DNA from 3 places in the Streptomyces sp. NEAU-YJ-81 genome. Region 1 is predicted to be linked to each of the others. Evidence: riboswitches for the same ligand, from Rfam matches in the RefSeq annotation. Region 1 holds a riboswitch; each other region holds the start of a gene.
The links. A riboswitch is a leader RNA that binds a small molecule or an ion and turns the genes downstream of it on or off. The one in region 1 is predicted to bind S-adenosylmethionine.

Region 1 (6,467 bases):
CAACACCCTCTTCGGCGCGCTCGCGCTGGTGCCGCTCTCCGGCGTCGTGCTGCTGCGCGATCTCGGTCCGCTGCCGGGCACCAAGCTGCGGCACACCAAGTGGGCCAAGGGCAAGCGGCTGATGAACTACAACACCATGCAGCCGCTGCGCCCCGAGGACATCTCCGTCGGTTCGCTCACCTTCGCCATGCCCGAGGGCATGAGCGAGGACCAGCACGACTTCCAGACGGAGATCGCCAAGGCGGCCCTGATGCTGGTCCGGCTGCAGCCGGAGAACATCAAGGACAAGCGCGAGCTGGACTGGTCGCACGAGGGCATCGTCGCGTTCTCCAAGATCTGCACCCACGTCGGCTGCCCGATCAACCTCTATGAGCAGCAGACGCACCACGTCCTGTGCCCCTGCCACCAGTCGACCTTCGACCTCTCCGACGGTGGCCGAGTGATCTTCGGTCCGGCCGGTCACGCGCTGCCGCAGCTGCGGATCAGGGCCAACGACCAGGGGTACCTCGAAGCCATGGGCGACTTCCCGGAGCCCGTCGGTCCTGCTTACTGGGAGCGCGGATGAGTACTACAAGCGACAGCGGTGCGCAGCAGCGCCGCGGCAAAGCGCCCGCGGGCGAGCGCGTCGCCGACTGGGCCGATGGCCGGCTGGGCATCTACGGCCTGGCCAAGGCCAATATGCGCAAGATCTTCCCGGACCACTGGTCCTTCATGCTGGGCGAGGTCTGCCTCTACAGCTTCATCATCATCATCCTCACGGGTGTGTATCTGACGCTGTTCTTCCATCCCAGCATGGAAGAGGTCACCTACCACGGCCCGTACGTCCCGATGCAGGGCGTCAAGATGTCCGAGGCGTTCGCCTCGACGCTCGACATCAGCTTCGAGGTGCGGGGCGGTCTGCTGATCCGGCAGATCCACCACTGGGCCGCGCTGGTCTTCCTGTGCGGCATGTTCACGCACATGATGCGCGTGTTCTTCACCGGTGCGTTCCGCAAGCCGCGTGAGATCAACTGGCTGTTCGGCTTCCTGCTGTTCTTCCTCGGCATGCTGACCGGCTTCACCGGCTACTCGCTCCCCGACGACCTGCTCTCCGGCACCGGTCTGCGGTTCATCGAGGGCGTGTTCCTGTCGATCCCGGTGGTCGGCACCTACATCTCGATGTTCGTCTTCGGCGGCGAGTTCCCCGGGATGGACCTCATCCCGAGGCTCTACCCGGTCCACGTCCTGCTGCTGCCGGGCATCATGCTCGGCCTGCTGGTGGCGCACCTGATCCTGGTCTTCTACCACAAGCACACGCAGTACCCCGGGGCCGGAAAGACCGAGAAGAACGTCGTCGGCATGCCCCTGCTGCCGGTCTACATGGCCAAGGCGGGCGGCTTCTTCTTCCTGGTCTTCGGTGTGATCGCGGTCCTCTCCGCGGTCGCGACCATCAACCCGGTGTGGACCATCGGTCCCTACCGGCCCGACCAGGTGTCCACCGGTGCCCAGCCCGACTGGTATATGGGCTTCGCCGAGGGTCTGGTCCGCGTGATGCCCGGCTGGGAGATCACCGCCTGGGGTCATACGCTCGTCCTGGGCGTGTTCATCCCGATCGTGCTCTTCCCGCTGGTCCTCTTCGCGATCGGGCTCTACCCGTTCATCGAGACCTGGATCACCGGCGACAAGCGCGAGCACCACATCCTGGACCGCCCGCGCAACGCCCCGACCCGTACGGCCTTCGGTGTCGCCTGGCTGACCGCGTACTTCGTGATGCTGATCGGTGGCGGTAACGACCTGTGGGCCACCCACTTCCACCTCTCGATCAACTCGATCACGTGGTTCGTGCGGATCGGCTTCTTCGCCGGCCCGGTCCTGGCGTTCATCGCCACCAAGCGGATCTGTCTCGGCCTCCAGCGGCGCGACCGCGACAAGGTGCTGCACGGCCGTGAGACCGGCATCATCAAGCGGCTGCCGCACGGTGAGTTCGTCGAGGTCCATGAGCCGCTCGCGCAGGAGCAGCTGCACATGCTGACCCAGCACGAGCAGCCCGAGCCCTACGAGATCGGCCCCGAGACCGACGAGAACGGGGTCAAGCGGAAGGTAACGCCCGCGCAGCGGGTCCGTTCGAAGCTCTCCAAGGGCTACTACGGCGAGGACAACGTCATTCCGAAGCCGACCCGCGAGGAGTACCACGAGATCACCAGCGGCCACGGCCACCACTGATCTCCGCCGTACCGCTCTCGCACGTCAGCTGACGCCACAGACCAGGGCCCCGGCCCGGACCACACGGTCCGGCCGGGGCCCTGGTCGTGCTGCCGATAGGCTGGCGGCGGGCCGCTGACGTGCGCGGCCCCTTCCCTGCCCACCCCCACGGATCCAGGAGCGGACCATGGACGTTGTGACCCCCGCCGGAGGCGACAGCACCGCGACGGCCCGCACCTGGCCGGACGTACTGAGCTCGCTGATCGCCGGCCGGGACCTCGACGCCGACGACACCGCGTGGGCCATGGACCGGATCATGCGGGGCGAGGCCACCGACGCCCAGATCGCCGGTTTCGCGATCGCGCTGCGCGCCAAGGGCGAGACGGTCTCCGAGGTGGCCGGGCTGGTGCGGGCCATGTACGAGCACGCCAAGGTGATCGAGGTGCCCGGGGCGACCGTGGACATCGTCGGCACCGGCGGCGACCGCGCCAGGACCGTCAATATCTCCACCATGTCCGCGCTGGTCGTCGCCGGTACCGGCGCGCGGGTCGTCAAGCACGGCAACCGCGCCTCTTCCTCCGCCAGCGGCGCCTCCGACGTGCTGGAGAAGCTCGGCGTCAACCTGGACATCACCCCGGAGCGGGTGGTCGAGGTCGCGGAGGAGGCGGGGATCACCTTCTGCTTCGCGGTGAAGTTCCACCCGTCGCTGCGGCATGTCGCCTCGGCCCGCCGCGAGCTGGGCGTCGCCACCCCGTTCAACCTGCTCGGCCCGCTGACCAACCCGGCGCGGGTGAAGTGCCAGGCGACCGGGGTCGCGGACGCCCGGATGGCGCCCATCATCGCCGGGGTGCTGGCCGAGCGGGGCTCCTCCGCGCTGGTCGTCCGCGGCGACGACGGGCTGGACGAGCTCACCGTGACCACGACCTCCCAGGTGTGGGAGGTCCGGGGCGGCGCCGTGCGCCAGGAGACCCTCGACCCGCGGGACGTGGGCATCGAGCGGGCCCCCATGGAGGCCCTGCGCGGCGCGGACGCCTCGTACAACGCCGATGTGGCCCGCCGGCTGCTGGCGGGCGAGCGGGGCCCGGTCCGGGACGCGGTGCTGCTGAACTCGGCGTCGGCGCTGGTGGCGCTCGAGCCGGAGCCGGGGGACAAGCCCCTGGCGGAGCGGATCGCGGCGGGTGTCGCGCGGGCCGCCGAGTCCATCGACTCGGGCGCGGCGCGCGACGTCCTGGAGCGGTGGGTACGGGCCACCCACGCCTAGGCGGAACCCTTACGGTGCCCATGTTCTGTCCGTGCCTTGTCCGGGATGCGGACAGGGTATGGGCGCCGTCGTACGGCATGGCATACTCCTGGCCAGGTCACGAGTGACAGCGACTACGGCCCCGGCCCGCTGTCCGGCAACCCTCCGTCCGTGGCGGGGTGCCCCGGGTGATGACCAGGCCGCCAGGCAGCGAGGCCGGCGGCAAGCGCGGACCCCTCGCACTAGGGGTCCTGGTGGTCGAGGGAGTTCTTCCGTGATGCAGCGAATGCGCTAGGGCCGAGCGGCCCGTTTCCCCTCCTGTGCTCCGTGCGGTGTGGCCGTGCGTCGAGCGACTTTCCGCGCCCTGACGGCCGGCTTACCGCCGTCTTTGTGCGCGTTACGCATTCTCACGCCTTCGACCCTCCCGGGAGACTTCGCCATGTCCGCGCGCCCTGCTGCCACCGCTTCCGCCGCCTCCGCTGCCGCTTCCGCCGATTCCTCCGTCGCCGCCTGTGAGCCGCTGCCCGTGCTGGGCAGCGATGTCCTGGTGCCCCTGGTCACCGGGGGCGAGGTGACCTACGCGGCGCTCGACTACGCCGCCAGCGCCCCCGCGCTGCGGCGGGTCTGGGACGACATCGCCGCCTACGCGCCCTACTACGGCAGCGTGCACCGCGGGGCGGGCTACCTCTCGCAGCTCTCCACCGACCTCTTCGAGAACAGCCGTAAGGACGTCGCCGCCTTCCTCGGCTGCCGCGAGGACGACCAGGTCGTCTTCACCCGCTCCACCACCGATTCGCTCAACCTTCTGGCCGCCGTGGCGCCGCGGGGCACCGAGGTCTTCGTCTTCGAGACCGAGCACCACGCCTCGCTGCTGCCGTGGGAGCAGCGGGAGGACGTCACCGTCCGCTACCTCAGCGCCCCGCGCTCCCCGCGGCAGGCGGTGGAGACGCTGGAGAAGGCGCTCGCGGGGCGCGCCGAGGGCCCGGCGTTGGTCTGTGTGACCGGCGCGTCCAATGTGACCGGTGAGCTGTGGCCGGTGCGGGAGCTGGCCGCGGCCGCGCACGCACACGGCGCCCGTATCGTCCTGGACGCCGCGCAGCTCGCCCCCCACCACCCCGTGGACATCGCGGAGGCGGACGTCGACTGGGTGGCCTTCTCCGGGCACAAGCTGTACGCCCCCTTCGGCGCCGGTGTGCTGGCCGGGCGCGCGGACTGGCTGCGGGCGGCCCAGCCGTATCTGGCGGGCGGTGGTGCCAGCCGTAAGGTGACGCGCAGGGACGACGGGGGCGTCGACGTCGAGTGGCACACCACCGCCGCCCGGCACGAGGCGGGCTCGCCGAACGTCATCGGCGTCTACGCGATCGCGTCGGCGTGCAGGGCGCTGGCCGAGGCCGGTTTCGAGGGCCTGGTCGCCCGTGAGCGGGAGCTGATCGAGAAGGTGCGGGCGGGGCTGGCCGAGGTGCCCGAGGTGCGGGTGCTCTCGCTGTTCGGCGACGACGCCCCCCGGGTCGGCGTGCTGTCGTTCGTGGTGGAGGGCTGGAACAGCTCCCACTTCGCGGCGGCGCTCTCCGCGGAGTACGGCATCGGCGTACGCGACGGGCTCTTCTGCGCGCATCCGCTGGTCCGCACCCTGCTGGACAGCGAGCCCGACGAGCCGGGCGAATGCGGCGCGCCGGAGGCCGCGCCGGGGGAGCGTTCGCTGAACGCGATCCGGGTCAGCTTCGGGGCGGGCACCCCGGACGAGCATGTCGAGCGGTTCGTGGGCGCCGTGAAGGAGCTGGTGCGCGAGGGTGCCCGGTGGAGCTACCGCACCGAGGACGGCCGCTGCGTCCCGGACCGCGGCTGAGCCCCTGGGCCCGGAGGCGGCGGGGCTGAGGGAGCCGCTGGGCCCCGGGGGTGCCGGGGCCGAAGCGCCGAGGGCGTGGCGCTAGGGCCCTTCTGGCGGATCTCCGTGGGAAGGACCCTAGCCGTCCAGGCCGATCGCGAACGCCGCCTCGAGGTCGTGCTGCGAGTACGTCCGGAAGGCGATGTGCGTCTCGGTCGAGGCCACCCCCGGCAGCTTGCTGATCTGGCCGGTGATGATGTCCGCGAGGTCGTCGTGCCGGGCCACCCGGACCATCGCGATCAGATCGTGTGCGCCGGTGACCGAGTAGACCTCGCTCACGTTCTCCAGCGCGGCGATCTTCTCGGCGGTCTCCGGAATCCGGTCCACGCTGGTCTTGATGAGCACGATCGAAGTGATCACGGCTGGCTTTCTCCCTCACTGGCCCTGGCTGCGCCGCCCACTCTAGTCGTCCGCCCGAACCGGCCCCACGCGTAGAGAAAGCCGAGGGTGAAGCCCACGAGATGGGCGAGATAGGCGACGCCGGGGCGGTCGTCGGCCTGCCGGGCGGCCAGCCACTGGAGGGCCACCCAGAAGATCAGCACCGCCCAGGCCGGGAAGCGCAGCGGCAGAAAGAACAGAAACGGAAAGAGACTGGTCACCCTGGCCCGGGGAAACAGCCACAAGAAGGCGCCGAGCACCCCGGAAATAGACCCGGAGGCGCCCACCAGGGTCTGGGCGGAGTCGGCGTGCGCGGCGGCGTAGCCGAGCAGCGCCAGATAGCCCGTGACCAGGTAGAAGACGGCGAACTGGACCCGTCCCATCCGCTCCTCGGTCATCGCCCCGAAGACGTAGAGAAACAGCATGTTGCCGAGCAAATGCAGCCAGTTTCCGTGCACGAACAGCGCGGTCAGCGGGGCGAGCGGCTGATCGGGGGCGCCGCTCCACAGGGCGCTGGGCACCACTCCCCAGCGCTCGAAGTATGTGGACTGGGCCTCCACCAGCCGCCCGCCCGTGCCATAGCCGGGGTTGAGCCCCGAGGCCGGTCCGATGACGAAGAGCAGGCAGCAGCTGACGATCAGGCCGTATGTCACCCACGGGCGGCCGGGCCCCGCCATCCAGGGGCGGTCGCGCCCCGACGACGTCTCGATCATGGTCAGATCATTCCGTACCGGGTGCAACCTCCACAGAGCGCCTCGCCGCGCTCCTGCCCGGGACGCGGGC
Region 2 (6,467 bases), on a different contig from region 1:
CCAGGCCATCGGCGAAGCGGACGTCATCGTCATTGACGTAGACGTTGACGAAGCGGCGGAGCTTGCCGGTGTCGTCCAGCACGCGGGCCGCGATGCCCTGGTGGTTCTTCTCCAGGTCCGCCAGGACCTCGGCGAGGGTCGCGCCCTCGGCGGGGACCTCGGCCTGACCGGCGGTGTAGGTGCGCAGGATGGTCGGGATTCGGACGTTGACGCTCATGCGAGACCAGCCTCTCGGAACGAGTCAAGGGTGGGGCGGATGATGGCGGAGGGACCCGTGGTGGGGGCCACCGCGTCGAGGGTCTTGAGGCCGTCGCCGGTGTTGAGCACGACGGTCGTCAGGGACGGGTCGAGCAGACCGTCCTCGATCAGCTTCTTGGTCACGCCGACGGTCACCCCGCCCGCGGTCTCCGCGAAGATCCCCTCGGTGCGGGCGAGCAGCTTGATCGCGTCGACGATCTGCTCGTCGTTCACGTCCTCCACCGCGCCGCCCGTACGGCGGGCGATGTCCAGGACGTACGGGCCGTCCGCGGGGTTGCCGATGGCCAGCGACTTGGCGATGGTCTGCGGCTTCTGCGGCCGGACGACGTCATGGCCGGCCTTGAAGGCGGCGGAGACCGGGGAGCAGCCCTCGGCCTGGGCGCCGAAGATCTTGTAGGGCTTGTCCTCGACCAGACCGATCGCGATCAGCTCCTTCAGCCCCTTGTCGATCTTGGTTAGCTGGGAGCCGGAGGCGATCGGGATGACGATCTGGTCCGGCAGCCGCCAGCCGAGCTGCTCGCAGATCTCGTACGCGAGGGTCTTGGAGCCCTCGCCGTAGTACGGCCGCAGGTTGACGTTGACGAAGCCCCAGCCCTCGCCCACCGGGTCGCCGATCAGCTCGCTGCAGAAGCGGTTGACGTCGTCGTAGGTGCCCTCGATGCCGACCAGCTCACCGCCGTAGACCGCGGCCATGACGACCTTGCCCGCCTCCAGGTCGTGCGGGATGAAGACGCAGGAGCGGAATCCCGCACGGGCGGCGGCGGCGCCGACCGCGCCGGCGAGGTTGCCGGTGGAGGAGCAGGAGAGGGTGGTGAAGCCGAAGGTGCGGGCGGCCTGGACGGCGATGGCGACGACCCGGTCCTTGAAGGAGTGGGTGGGGTTCCCGGAGTCGTCCTTGATGTGCAGCTCACCGGTGACGCCGAGCTCACGGGCGAGGTTGTCGGCCTTGACCAACTGGGTGAAACCGGGGTGCAGGCTGGGCAGGTCCGCCACGTCCGCCGGGACGGGCAGCAGCGGGGCATAGCGCCAGATGCTGTTCGGACCGGCCTCGATGCGCCGGCGCAGCTCCTCCGGGTCGCCGGCCGGCAGCTCGTACGCGACCTCAAGCGGCCCGAAACAGACCTCACACGCGAAGATCGGGCCCAGATCGAACCGCTCACCGCACTCCCGGCAGGACAATGCGATGGCGGGACCGAAGGCACCGGAGGCGTCGGAGGTGGAGGAAGTGGTTGAGCTTTCTACTGACTGCACAGCCATGGATGGCGAGGCCCTTTCTCCTCATCTTCCTCGCGACGCATTTCGCCACGAGACGGAATTGGCACCTTCCCGAGCTGGGAGCCTCGCTGCGGAATGCGAGATCAGCTGGAGGGTTGCCGGGGCTTCAACGGGCCGTTCCCTCTGCCCCTCTGGATGAGCGGTATGGCACCGGGCGGACCCGGGCGTTTGTCAGCACGGCATCATCACGGGCTTCCTCGGTAAACACCGAGGTCGACCCCGACATACGACGGCCATGCGCGTTGTTCAAGACTGTAACCGACGGCCCGGATGGTTGAGCTAGCCGTCCGATGCGCGAGATGGATCACAGCGACCACGGCAGGGAGAGACACAGGTGCTGGATGAGGTGGAGCGCTGGCTGAAGCACCGCTCCTGGTCGGCCGACGACCGGCCGCTGGACCGCCTGCTGGACGCGAAGCGGGGCTCGGCGACGACCCTGAGCGTGGTCCTGCCCGCCCTGAACGAGGAGGCCACGGTCGGCGAGATCGCCGCGACAATCCGCCGGGAGCTGATGGGCGAGGCGGCGCCGCTGGTGGACGAGCTGGTGGTGCTGGACTCCGGCTCGACGGACCGCACCGCCGAGGTCGCCGCGGCGGCGGGCGCCACCGTCGTCCCCCGCGACTCGCTGCTCCCCCGGCTGCCCGCGCTGCCCGGCAAGGGCGAGGTGCTGTGGCGGTCCCTGCTGGCCACGAGCGGCGACATCATCTGCTTCATCGACGCCGACCTGCGGGAATTCGATCCGCGCTTCGTCTCGGGGATCGTCGGTCCGCTGCTGACCGACCCCACGCTGCAGCTCGTGAAGGGCATGTACGACCGCCCACTCGGCGAGCTGGCGGGCCAGGGCGGCCGGGTCACCGAGCTGGTCGCCCGCCCGCTGCTGAATCTGCACTGGCCCCTGCTGGCCGGATTCGTCCAGCCGCTGGGCGGTGAGTACGCGGCGCGCCGCACGCTGCTGGAGCGGCTGCCCTTCCCGGTCGGCTACGGGGTCGAGCTGGGGCTGCTGGTCGACGCGCTGCACACGGTGGGTCTCGACGCGCTCGGCCAGGTGGACATCGGGGTGCGCAAACACCGCCACCAGGACGGGCTGGCGCTCGGCCGGATGGCGGCCGCGATCTACCGCACCGCGCAGCTGCGGCTGGCCCGGGGCCATTTGGTGCGGCCGCGGCTGACCCAGTTCGACCGGGGCGACAACGGCTTCGAGCCGCGCACCACGGCTGTGGACACCGAGGAGCGGCCGCCGATGATCGAGATACCGGAGTACGCGGAGCGGCGCGCGGCGTGACGCACCCGGGCGGCGCGGCGTGATGACCCCGGGACCCCGGCATCAGGCGATAGCCCCTACGGGGCGGAAACAGGCCGCCCCATACCGCCTACGGGGCAAGAAACCGTACGTACGTTTGCGCGGGGTCGCGGCTGGCTAGGCTCGCGACATGGCAGTTCCGCGCACCGCCCCGATCCTGGTCGCGTCCAACCGTGGTCCGGTCTCGTACACCCTGGGCGAGGACGGCTCGCTCACCGCCCGGCGCGGCGGTGGCGGGCTGGTCTCCGGCCTCAGCGCCATCGGCCCGGACGCGAACGCGGTGTGGGTGTGCGCGGCGCTCGGGGAGGGTGATCGCGAGGCGGCCCGGCGCGCCGGGGAAAACCATCTGAACCCCGGTGACACCGGCGGCCAGCAGGTGCGGATGCTCGACATCGCGCCGGATGTCTTCGCCGCCGCGTACAACGGCATCGCCAATTCGGTGCTGTGGTTCATCCACCATCTGCTCTACCAGACCCCGGTCGAGCCGGTCTTCGACGCGGAGTTCGCCGACCAGTGGGCGGCTTACGAGACCTATAACGCGGCCTTCGCGGACGCGCTCGCCGAGGAAGCGGTGGACGAGGCCGTCGTCCTGGTGCAGGACTACCACCTGGCGCTGGTGCCCGCGATGCTCCGCGAGCGGCGCCCCGACCTGCGGATCGGTCACTTCTCGCACACCCCCTGGGCCCCGCCGGACTACTACCGGCTGCTGCCGGACGACGTCGCGGCGGGTGTGCTGCGGGGCATCCTCGGCGGCGACCGCGCCGCGTTCCTCACCGAGCGCTGGGCCGGCGCCTTCGCCGACTGCTGCGCGGCCGTGCTGGGCGCGGAGATCGTCCGGGACGGCGACGGTGACGGTGACGGCAACGGCGACGGCCCGCCGACGGCCGTGCGCTTCGAGGGGCGGGAGACCCGACTGGGCGTCCACGGCCTGGGCGCGGACGCGGACTTCCTGCGGCAGCGGTCGCGGCAGGCCGATGTGGACGAACGGCTGAGCAATCTGCGGGCGCAGATCGGGCCGGACCGGAAGTCGATCGTCCGGGTGGACCGCACCGAGCTGTCCAAGAACATCGTGCGCGGGCTGCTGGCCTACCGGCGGCTGCTGGAGACCCACCCCGAGTGGCGGGAGCGCGTGGTGCATGTGGCCTTCGCCTACCCCTCCCGCCAGGACCTCTCGGTCTACCGCGACTACACCGAGCGGGTGCGGCGGCTCGCGGACGAGATCAACGCCGAGTACGGCACGGAGGGCTGGACCCCGGTCGCCCTGCATGTGAAGGACGACTTCGCACGGTCGCTGGCGGCCTACCGACTGGCGGACGTGGCGCTGGTCAACCCCATCCGGGACGGGATGAACCTGGTGGCCAAGGAGGTCCCGGTGGTCTCCGAGCGGGGATGTGCGCTGGTGCTGTCGCGGGAGGCGGGGGCGTACGCCGAGCTGGGCGACGACGCGCTGGTGGTGAACCCGTACGACGTGGAGGCCACGGCCCGGGCGCTGGACGAGGCGCTGCGCATGAGCGACGGCGAGCGCGCGGACCGTACGAAGCGACTCGCCGCCGCCGCGACCGCGCTGCCGCCCCAGGCATGGTTCCTGGCGCAGTTGCGGGCGCTGTAGGGGCGAGGGTTTCGCGGTGGCGGCGGGCTTCTGAGCCACGGACCTACGAGGTGACCGGCGCGGTCCGGGCGGGCTCTACGAAGCGTTGGCGCCGCTGACCGCGTCTGCCAGGGACGACAGCAGCTCCACCACGCCCGCCGGGCCGTCGACCACCAGGTCGGCCCGCTCGGCGAGTTCGGTCACCTCCGTGCTGCCGCTGCACACCAGCACCCCCGGCACACCCTCCTCGCGCAGCCGCTCCACCGCCGCGAACGCGGCCAGGTCGCCCAGGTCGTCGCCCGCATAGAGCACGGCTTCCGCGCCCGTCCGCCGTACGTACTCCGTGAGCGCGACGCCCTTGTCCATGCCAGGGGGCCGCAGCTCCAGCACCAGTCGGCCCGGCTCGACGATCAGCCCATGGCGCTCGGCCAGGGCGTGAAGCGGCGCGCGCAGCAGCTCGAACGTGGCCTGCGGGTCCTCGGCACGGCGGGTATGGACGGCGACGGCGCGGCCCTTGTCCTCGATCCAGGTGCCCTGCGAAGCGCCGTACTCATCGAGGACGGCGGGGAGTTCGGCCTGGACGGCGGCGACGCCGGGGTGCGGTTCGGGTGCCTGGACGGCGCCGCTCGCCGCGTCCCAGCGCTCGGCGCCGTAGAGACCGAGGACGACGAGCCCGTGCAGCCCCTCGGCCCCGGCGAACCCGCCGTACCGGACGGCGACCTCGGCCGGACGGCCGGTGATCACCGCGGCGGAGCGCAGCCACGGGGCCAGCCGGGAGAGCGCGGGGACGGCGCCGGGGTGGGCGCGGGCCCGGTCGGGGTCGGGGACGATCTCGGCGAGGGTGCCGTCGAAGTCGAGTCCGACGACGGCGCGGCCGGGCCGTTCGAGGAGGGCGGCGAGGCCCTCGCGTCCGACGGCGGTGGTAGGTACGGGGAGGGGGTGACTGCCCATAGCGCTGCCCATGGCGGTGACCCTACCGGGCCCGGCGGCACCACGGGCTTCCCCCGGGCGTCCCACCGGTGAACGGCGCAGGGAGGTCCCACCGGTGAACAGCTCCTAGCCGCCCCGTCGGTGAACCGCCCCGGCCATCCCTCCCCCCGATGGACGTCAGCGCCGTTCGCGGCGCTCGTCCCTGACCCGCCGCAGCCGGTTGACGGTCACCGGGTCGTGCTCCAGGGCCCTGGGGTCGTCCAGCAGCGCGTTCAGCAGTTGGTAGTAGCGGGTCGGGGAGATGCCCAGCCGCTCCCGTATCGCACGCTCCTTGGCGCCGGGGCCCGGCCAGCCGCGTCGCTCCACGGCGAGCACGGCCACGTCGCGGTCGGACAGCCCGTCACCCGGGTCCGGCTCCTGGTCCTGGTCCTGCCCCTCAGCCGGGCTCTCGACCCGGTCCCGGCCCCCGTCCTGCTCCCCGCCCCCGTCCCCGCCCTGGTCGGCAGGGTCGTCGGAAGGGCCGGGGGCGGGCGTGTCCACTGTCATGCCCCCGCATTCTCCATGGCGTCGGCCTCGCGCTGGATCTGGCCCAGCACGCTCGTCGGGTCGCCGCCCTTGGCCACGGTCGAGCCGATCTTCTGCTTGAACAGCTTGCTGACCTCCGCCCAGGAGGTCTTGTCGGCCGGGTAGAACTCGGCGCTCTCCAGCTCGTCGAGGAACCGCCACAGCCGCTTGTACTCACGGTCGCCGAGCATCGTCTGCTCGACGGCGGTGGTCACCGGCAGCAGGTCGTACTCGGTGACGAAGTCCAGCACGTTCTTCTCGGTGTAGACGAAGTCGAGGAACTTCCCGATCTCCTTACGGTGGCCGTTCTGCTTGAAGGCCATCAGCCAGTCGGCGACGCCCATCGTCGACGGGGACTTGCCCCTGCGGCCGGGCAGGGGCGCGGTGCCGTAGTTGATGCCGTGGCCGGACGCCTGCTGCATCAGGGTCGGGTGGCCGTTGAGCATGCCGACCTCGCCGCGGGTGAAGGCGTCGAAGGCGTCCTGCCGGTTGGTGCGGGCCGGGGAGCCGGGGCCGGTGAGGTCCGCGCCGACCAGTTCGTCCCGCAGCCAT
Region 3 (6,467 bases), on a different contig from region 1:
CGGGTCGCGGTCGCGCCCGGTGCGGGGAGGCGGCGGTGAGCGCCCTGGTCTGCGCCCTCGCCCCGCTGGTGCTCGCCGGGGTGCTCGGACCGGCCGGGGCGGGCAAGCTGTTCGGCCGGGGCACCGCCCGGCAGGCGCCCCGTACCGCGCTCGCACGGCTGCTGCGCGACGGCGGCCGGGCCGCGCTCGTCCTGCGCGCCCTCGGCGCGGTCGAACTCCTCGTCGCCGCCGCGCTGCTGGCGCCGCCCGCCACGCCGCTCCCGGGAGCGGCGGCCGCCCTCCTCGGCGCGGGCTTCCTCGGCTATCTCGGCTACGCCCGCGCCGCCGCGCCCGGCTCCTCCTGCGGCTGTACGGCACGGCAGGACGCCCCCCTCACCTGGCGCGCCTTCGTCCGCGCCGCCGCGGTTCTCGCGGGCGGGGTCGCGGCGGCCCTGGCCCAGCAGCCCTGGTGGACCGCGGCGGCCCGCCGTCCGGCCGCGGCGCTGTGCCTGGTGCTGGCCGCGGCGGCGGCCCTCACGGCCCTCTCCGCCGATCCGGACCGCCGCTGGCGGATGCCGCTGCGCCGACTGCGGCTGCGGATCGCCGGACACCCCCTCGCCGCGACAGGTCACCCGCTCGCGGCGACCGGACACCCCCTCGCCGCGACCGGACACCCCCTCGCCGCGGCCGGAGCCCCGGCGGCGGTCCCGGTCGCCGCGACCGTCGAACTGCTGGAGCGCTCGCGTGCCTGGCAGAGCGCCTCCCGCGTGGTGCGCTCCGCGCTGCTGGACCACTGGGACGACGGCGGCTGGCGCATCCTCCAGTTCGCCGGGGTGCACGGCGGCGGCGCGGCCGCGAGGCCGGTTCTGGTGCTCTTCGCGGTGGACGCCGCGGCCAGCCTGGACACGGTGCGCGAGCCCGCCGTCCGGGTCAGCGTCATCGACGCGGACAGCGGGGCTCCGGTCATGGCCACGGCGTGAGAGGCCGGCGCTCGGCGGGTAATCTGGATCAAACGAAAATTTCCTGGACAAAACGATCGAACCGCGGGGCGTCCAGCGTAGATGGGTGCCGAGGCGTACCAGGCATGGATGGACAAGCCCGGCCGACACCCGTACCCGTACTGACCGACACCCCTGCCGAGGGGGGCCCGCGGCGCGCGCGCCGCCCGGCGCGCGTTCCCGCCTGCCGGGGGCTGAGCCGGTGGCGCCGGTAGGGGAGTGGGTGTATGTCCGAGCATCGGTCCGCGTCCGGCTCCCGGGGGCCCAGGTGGTGGCGGCGGCTGGAGGACGCGTTCCACCGGTCCGCGATCGGACGCGGATGGCGGCGGGGCAGTGATTTCGAGCTGCTGCACCGCGCGATGGGCTTCGCCGCCCTGGGCTTTCTCACCCTGGTGCCCCTGCTGATCGTGGTCGCGGCGGCCGATCCGGTGGACCGGCTCGGTTTCGCCCAGTGGCTGGCCGAGGGCCTCGGGCTCTCCTCGACCTCGCGGGACGAGGTGCAGGAGCTGTTCGCCCCGCCCAAGCAGGCGCTGGAGTCCACCACCGCCTTCGGTCTGGCGACGCTGGCCGTCTTCAGCCTGCGCTTCGGCACGGTGCTGCAGGTCGGCTACGAGAAGGTGTGGGAGCTTCCGGCCGGCCGCTGGCACACCGCCTGGCGCCATCTGGTGTGGTTCGTGGTGCTGATCTGCTATCTGCTGCTCTCCGCCCATCTGGAGCCCGGCATCTCGCGGGTGCTGGTGGCGGTGCTGGGCACAGTGCTGTTCTTCTGGTGGTCGCAGCGGCTGCTGCTCGGCGGGCGGATCAGCTGGGGCGCCCTGCTGCCCGGCGCGCTGGCCACCGGCGTCGGGCTGCTGGGGCTGCGGGTCTTCTCCCAGCTGGTGTTCTCCCCGCTGATCGCCTCCAACGCCGTCTCCTACGGCCCGGTCGGCACCGTCCTGGTCGTCCAGTCCTGGCTGGTCGGCGTCGGATACGTGGTCTTCGGCGGTGCGTTGCTGGGCCGGGTGCTGTACGAGGAGTATCTGCGGATGGTGGCATGGCGCCGCAAGCGGCGGCGCGACCGGGCCAAAGCGGCCCCACCGGCGGACTGACGCCCCGGCCGACGATCACGCGGGAGTGGCCCGCGAACCCTGGCGCGACGCCTCCCGCCGGTGGTCGCTTCCATGATCGTCAAGCCCGGGGCCGGACCCGAAACGCCGTCGCCCCGGGCCGGGCGCGCCTGGCATGCTGGCGGTGTGAACGGACCCGAGATCCACCTCAGTCTCGCCCCTGAACTGCGATTCTTCGCCGTCCAGGAGCGGCGCCGCCCCTGGACGGCCGTGGTCACCGACGGCGTCTCCACCCTCGGCCATGTCGTCGAGTCGCTCGGGGTCCCGCTCACCGAGGTCGGCCGGCTGGTGGTGAACGGCGAGGAGACCCCCGTCTCGCATGTGCCGGGCGCGGGGGAGACCGTGGAGGTCCATCCGGTCGTCCGCCCGCAGCGGGTGCCGGGCGCCCCGCTGCGCTTTCTGCTCGATGTGCACCTGGGCACGCTCGCGCGCCGGCTGCGGCTGCTGGGCGTGGACGCCGCGTACGAGAGCGAGGACATCGGCGACCCCGAGCTCGCCGCGCGCTCCGCCGCCCAGCGCCGGGTGCTGCTCTCCCGCGACCGGGGGCTGCTGCGCCGCCGTGAGCTGTGGGCCGGGGCGTATGTCTACAGCGACCGCCCCGATGAGCAACTGCGGGACGTCCTCGGCCGGTTCACCCCGAGCCTCGCGCCCTGGACCCGCTGTACCGCCTGCAACGGCCCGCTGGAGGACGCCGACAAGGAGTCGGTCCGGGAGCTGCTCCAGCACGGCACCCGGCGTACGTACGAGGTCTTCGCCCGCTGCACGGTCTGCGAGCGGGTCTACTGGCGTGGCGCCCACCACGCCCGGCTGGAGGCCATCGTGGCCGGGGCGATGGACGAGTTCGGCGACGCCCGGGCCGCCCTGCCCTGAGCGGAGCCGCCGGGCAGGGCGCCTGGTCCTGGGCGCGAGCTCAGGACACGTCGTCCTGGAGGGCCTCCGGAATCGCGGTGTGAAAGGCCGGATGGGCGTGCAGCCGCCGCACATAGGCGCGCAGCCGCCCATGGCGGGAGACCCGCTGGGCGGCGTCGGCGTCCAGGCGGAGCCGGTGCTCGGTGTCGAGCTGGACGAGGGCCACCCACAGGTCCACATCGGCGGCGGTCAGCTCGTCTCCCAGTGCGTATGGCGCGGCCGCGAGCCTGCGGTCGAGCCGGCCGAGGGCGGTCAGCAGCCGCTCCAGCGCGGCGTCCCGGCACTCCGCCTCGCGCGCCGTCCCGGCCTGCCGCGCCGCGTGGGTGATGTCGTCGTCGAGGAGTTCGCGGAGGGCGTCGATGTCCGCGGCGCGGGGCGCCGGGCGCAGCCGGGGACGTCCGGGTCCGCTGTGGTCGCTCAGGTGGCCGGCGAGGTCGCGCAGGATGTCGGGCGTGTGGTTGCTGACGACACGTCCGGTCCAGCCGTCGCACAGCGCGGGCGCGTCCACCGGTCCGCCGTAGCGGTGCCAGGTGGCCTCGTAGGCCCCGCGCAGTGCGGCGAACGCTTCGGGGGTGTCGTCCGGGAGTCCGACGAGGGTGGTGGCGACGGTGTCCCGCAGCCCGAGCAGATCGAGGGTGATGGAGACGCGCAGCGAGAGGGGACAGCTCGCGGAGAGATAGAGCCGGTAGCGATGCGGCACCGGATAGAAGCCACCGGCGAGGTCGACGCCGATGCGGCTGCGGAAGCGGTGCGGCGGAGTGGGCGGGGCGATCCGGGGGCGGGGCGAGCAGGGGTCGGGGTCGAGAAGAGCGGCAGGACCTGAACTGACCGGAAACGTCTCGGACATGGCTCTCCAAGGCAAGGACGGAGCCCCGGCCCGCCGGTCTGGGCGGCGCCGATGGCGCAACGGAAGGGAAGCCCGCGCGGGGCGTTCGCCGGGACGGTGCCGGGACACACCGGACCCCGGCGCGCTGGGCCGCGCTCGGTGACCGCGTCGATTCAGCCGGCTGGACTGGCGGCGCTGCAGATGCGCAGCAGATCGATGTGCAGACGCCTGGTCAGGAGGTGGCGACGGCGGAGCGGGGACCACGGCCGGGGACGCCGACGGGCGCAGTCCTCGTCGCTGTCGGTCCTGGGCATCTCACCGATCCCATCATCGGGGGCTCGCGAAGCAGCGAGACCGCGCTTGTCCCGTCCACACCGACGGAACCTGGTCGTCACCCGGGGGCACCCCGTCGCGGGAGAAGGGTTGCCTGTCAGCGAGCCGGGGCCGATGACCCACCTGAGCGGGGATTCCGCACGGTGGGCACTGACAATCGTGACCGTCCCTGACAGTGTCGTCGCGCTCCGCGAGGGCGTCAACCCATGCCGGGATGGCCAACGCGGGCCGACGGCACGGTGGATGCCCGCTCAGCGGAACGGCCGCCGCGCGCCGCCGGTGGCCCGCTCGATGAGGACCATGGCCGCGTCGTCCGCCAGCCGTCCCTCGGCATGCCGGACCAGGGCGTGGCGCAGCCGGTCCAGGTACTCGCCCGGGGTGGCGCCGTCCAGCGTCTCCATGGTCCGGTGCAGCGGAAAGAACTCGTTGTACTGGTTGCGGGCCTCGACCACGCCGTCGGTGTGCAGCAACAGCCGGTCACCGGACAGGAACGGAAAGGTCTCGACGCAGATCGGGGGAGGGCTGAGGAACTCCTCAAGGCCGAGCGGCGGCAGCGGGCGCGCCGGGTCCAGGGAGCGCACCTTGTGCTCGCGCATCACCAGGGGCGGCGGATGCCCGCGGTTGATCAGCTCGACCGACTCGTCCGACACCTGGGCGAGGAGCACGGTGACGAACTGCTCCTCCAGCTCCTGCGGGTCCTGGAGCTGGGAGCGGTCCAGCAGCTGGTACTCGCGCGCCAGCGCGGCCGCACAGCGGTGCATCACCTCGGCCAGGTCCTGCTCGTAGTGCACCGCCTCCCGGAAGGCGCCCACCACGGCCGCGGCGGACCGCACCGCGGCCAGCCCCTTTCCCCGCACATCGCCGACGATCAGCCGCACTCCGTAGCGGGTGCACATCGCCTCGTAGAGGTCCCCGCCGATCTGCGCGTCGCGCTCGGCCGCCATATAGACGCTGGCGGTGTTCACGACACCGATCCGGGCGGGCAGCGGCCGCAGCACCACGTTCTGGGACACCTCGGCGATCCGGCGGACATGGGCCAGCTCGCGGTCCCGGCGCACCCGCACCGCGCTGGTCGCCACGCTCGCGAGCGCCACCACCAGCAGGGCCAGCAGATTCGCGTACACCATCTCGCTGCCCCAGACGTTGTTGTGGGTGGCGGTGATCGCACTCACCGCCATGGCGAGCAGCGCCACCCCGCCGGTGCCGAACGGCCCCATGGTCACCGCCGCCAGCGCCGGCGCCGGGGAGAGCAGGGGGCCGGTGTAGACGGTGTGCGCGGGGGAGAGCTCAATGCTGAGCACCGCCGCCAGGTCCAGGAACGGCAGACACCGTGTGACCGCGAACAGCGTATGGCTGCGACCGCTCGCCCCCGGGGCGAAGCGCATGAATCGCATAACTTGGACCTTATCCGATGAAAGCCGCCAAAGGAGTGGTTCTCTGTAACGCGCGACGGAGACCCCGGGCGTAGCCTGACGCTATGCCCGAGCTACCGGATGTCGAGGGGTTCCGGCGAACGCTGGCCTCCTGCGCCCAGGGCCACCGCGTCGAGCGGGCGGAGGTCGCCGACGCGGGGGTGCTGCACGGGGTGACCGCGCAGCGGCTGAAGCGCGATCTCAAGGGCCGCCGCTTCGCCGCACCGCGCCGCCACGGCAAGTGGCTGATCGCCCCCACCGACGGGCCCACGGTCGTGGTGCACTTCGGCATGACCGGGCGGCTGGTCTGCGGGGCGGACTCCGAACCGGGCGGCCGGTTCGAGCGCGTCGCCTTCGACCTCGACGACGGCCACCGCCTCGGCTACGAGGACCAGCGCAAACTCCAGGGCATCTGGCTCGCCGCCACCGAAGCCGACGTCGACCGGATCCTCGGCGATCAGGGCCCGGACGCGCTCTCCCTGAGCCGGGCCGATCTCGACCGGCTGCTGGCGGGGCGGCGCGGACGCGTCAAGGCCACGCTGACCGACCAGACCGTGATCGCCGGGCTCGGCAACCTGCTCGGCGACGAGATCCTGTGGCGGGCCCGGATCCATCCGCAGCGGCCGGCGAACGCGCTGACCGACGACGAACACGAACGGCTCCACACCGCGATACGCGAGGTCCTGCGCGCCTCGGTGCGGGCGGAGCGGGTGCCGGACGACCCGGACTGGCTCACCGGACAGCGCGACGACCCGGACCCGCACTGCCCCCGCTGTGGCCATCCGCTGCGCCGTGGCCGGATCGCGGGGCGGACCAGCCTGTGGTGCCCCCACTGCCAGCGGGACGGCGGCTGACGCCCGCCCGGGGTGACCCGTGGCCCGCTTGGCGCCCTCGCGTCCGATCG

Region 2: another riboswitch for S-adenosylmethionine. It lies ahead of thrC (threonine synthase); the one in region 1 lies ahead of J5X86_RS42225 (aminotransferase class V-fold PLP-dependent enzyme).
Region 3: another riboswitch for S-adenosylmethionine. It lies ahead of J5X86_RS24465 (glutathione S-transferase C-terminal domain-containing protein); the one in region 1 lies ahead of J5X86_RS42225 (aminotransferase class V-fold PLP-dependent enzyme).

What each region holds. Positions count from the first base shown of each region.
Region 1 covers NZ_JAGFNO010000034.1:14,371-20,837, forward strand. The annotation lists gene J5X86_RS42210 (ubiquinol-cytochrome c reductase iron-sulfur subunit) at 1-565, shown strand, start outside; gene J5X86_RS42215 (cytochrome bc complex cytochrome b subunit) at 562-2,202, shown strand; gene trpD (anthranilate phosphoribosyltransferase) at 2,369-3,442, shown strand; SAM riboswitch class IV at 3,538-3,656, shown strand; gene J5X86_RS42225 (aminotransferase class V-fold PLP-dependent enzyme) at 3,861-5,267, shown strand; gene J5X86_RS42230 (Lrp/AsnC family transcriptional regulator) at 5,385-5,666, opposite strand; gene J5X86_RS42235 (rhomboid family intramembrane serine protease) at 5,663-6,397, opposite strand.
Region 2 covers NZ_JAGFNO010000001.1:974,930-981,396, reverse strand. The annotation lists gene J5X86_RS04305 (MoaD/ThiS family protein) at 1-217, opposite strand, end outside; gene thrC (threonine synthase) at 214-1,515, opposite strand; SAM riboswitch class I at 1,534-1,675, opposite strand; gene J5X86_RS04295 (glucosyl-3-phosphoglycerate synthase) at 1,868-2,815, shown strand; gene J5X86_RS04290 (trehalose-6-phosphate synthase) at 2,964-4,442, shown strand; gene otsB (trehalose-phosphatase) at 4,518-5,372, opposite strand; gene J5X86_RS04280 (DUF3263 domain-containing protein) at 5,529-5,747, opposite strand; gene J5X86_RS04275 (extracellular solute-binding protein) at 5,894-6,467, opposite strand, start outside.
Region 3 covers NZ_JAGFNO010000011.1:217,389-223,855, reverse strand. The annotation lists gene J5X86_RS24485 (cell wall protein) at 1-39, shown strand, start outside; gene J5X86_RS24480 (MauE/DoxX family redox-associated membrane protein) at 36-959, shown strand; gene J5X86_RS24475 (ribonuclease BN) at 1,205-2,065, shown strand; gene J5X86_RS24470 (Mut7-C ubiquitin/RNAse domain-containing protein) at 2,210-2,953, shown strand; gene J5X86_RS24465 (glutathione S-transferase C-terminal domain-containing protein) at 2,994-3,839, opposite strand; SAM riboswitch class IV at 4,170-4,316, opposite strand; gene J5X86_RS24460 (PP2C family protein-serine/threonine phosphatase) at 4,403-5,545, opposite strand; gene J5X86_RS24455 (Fpg/Nei family DNA glycosylase) at 5,629-6,417, shown strand.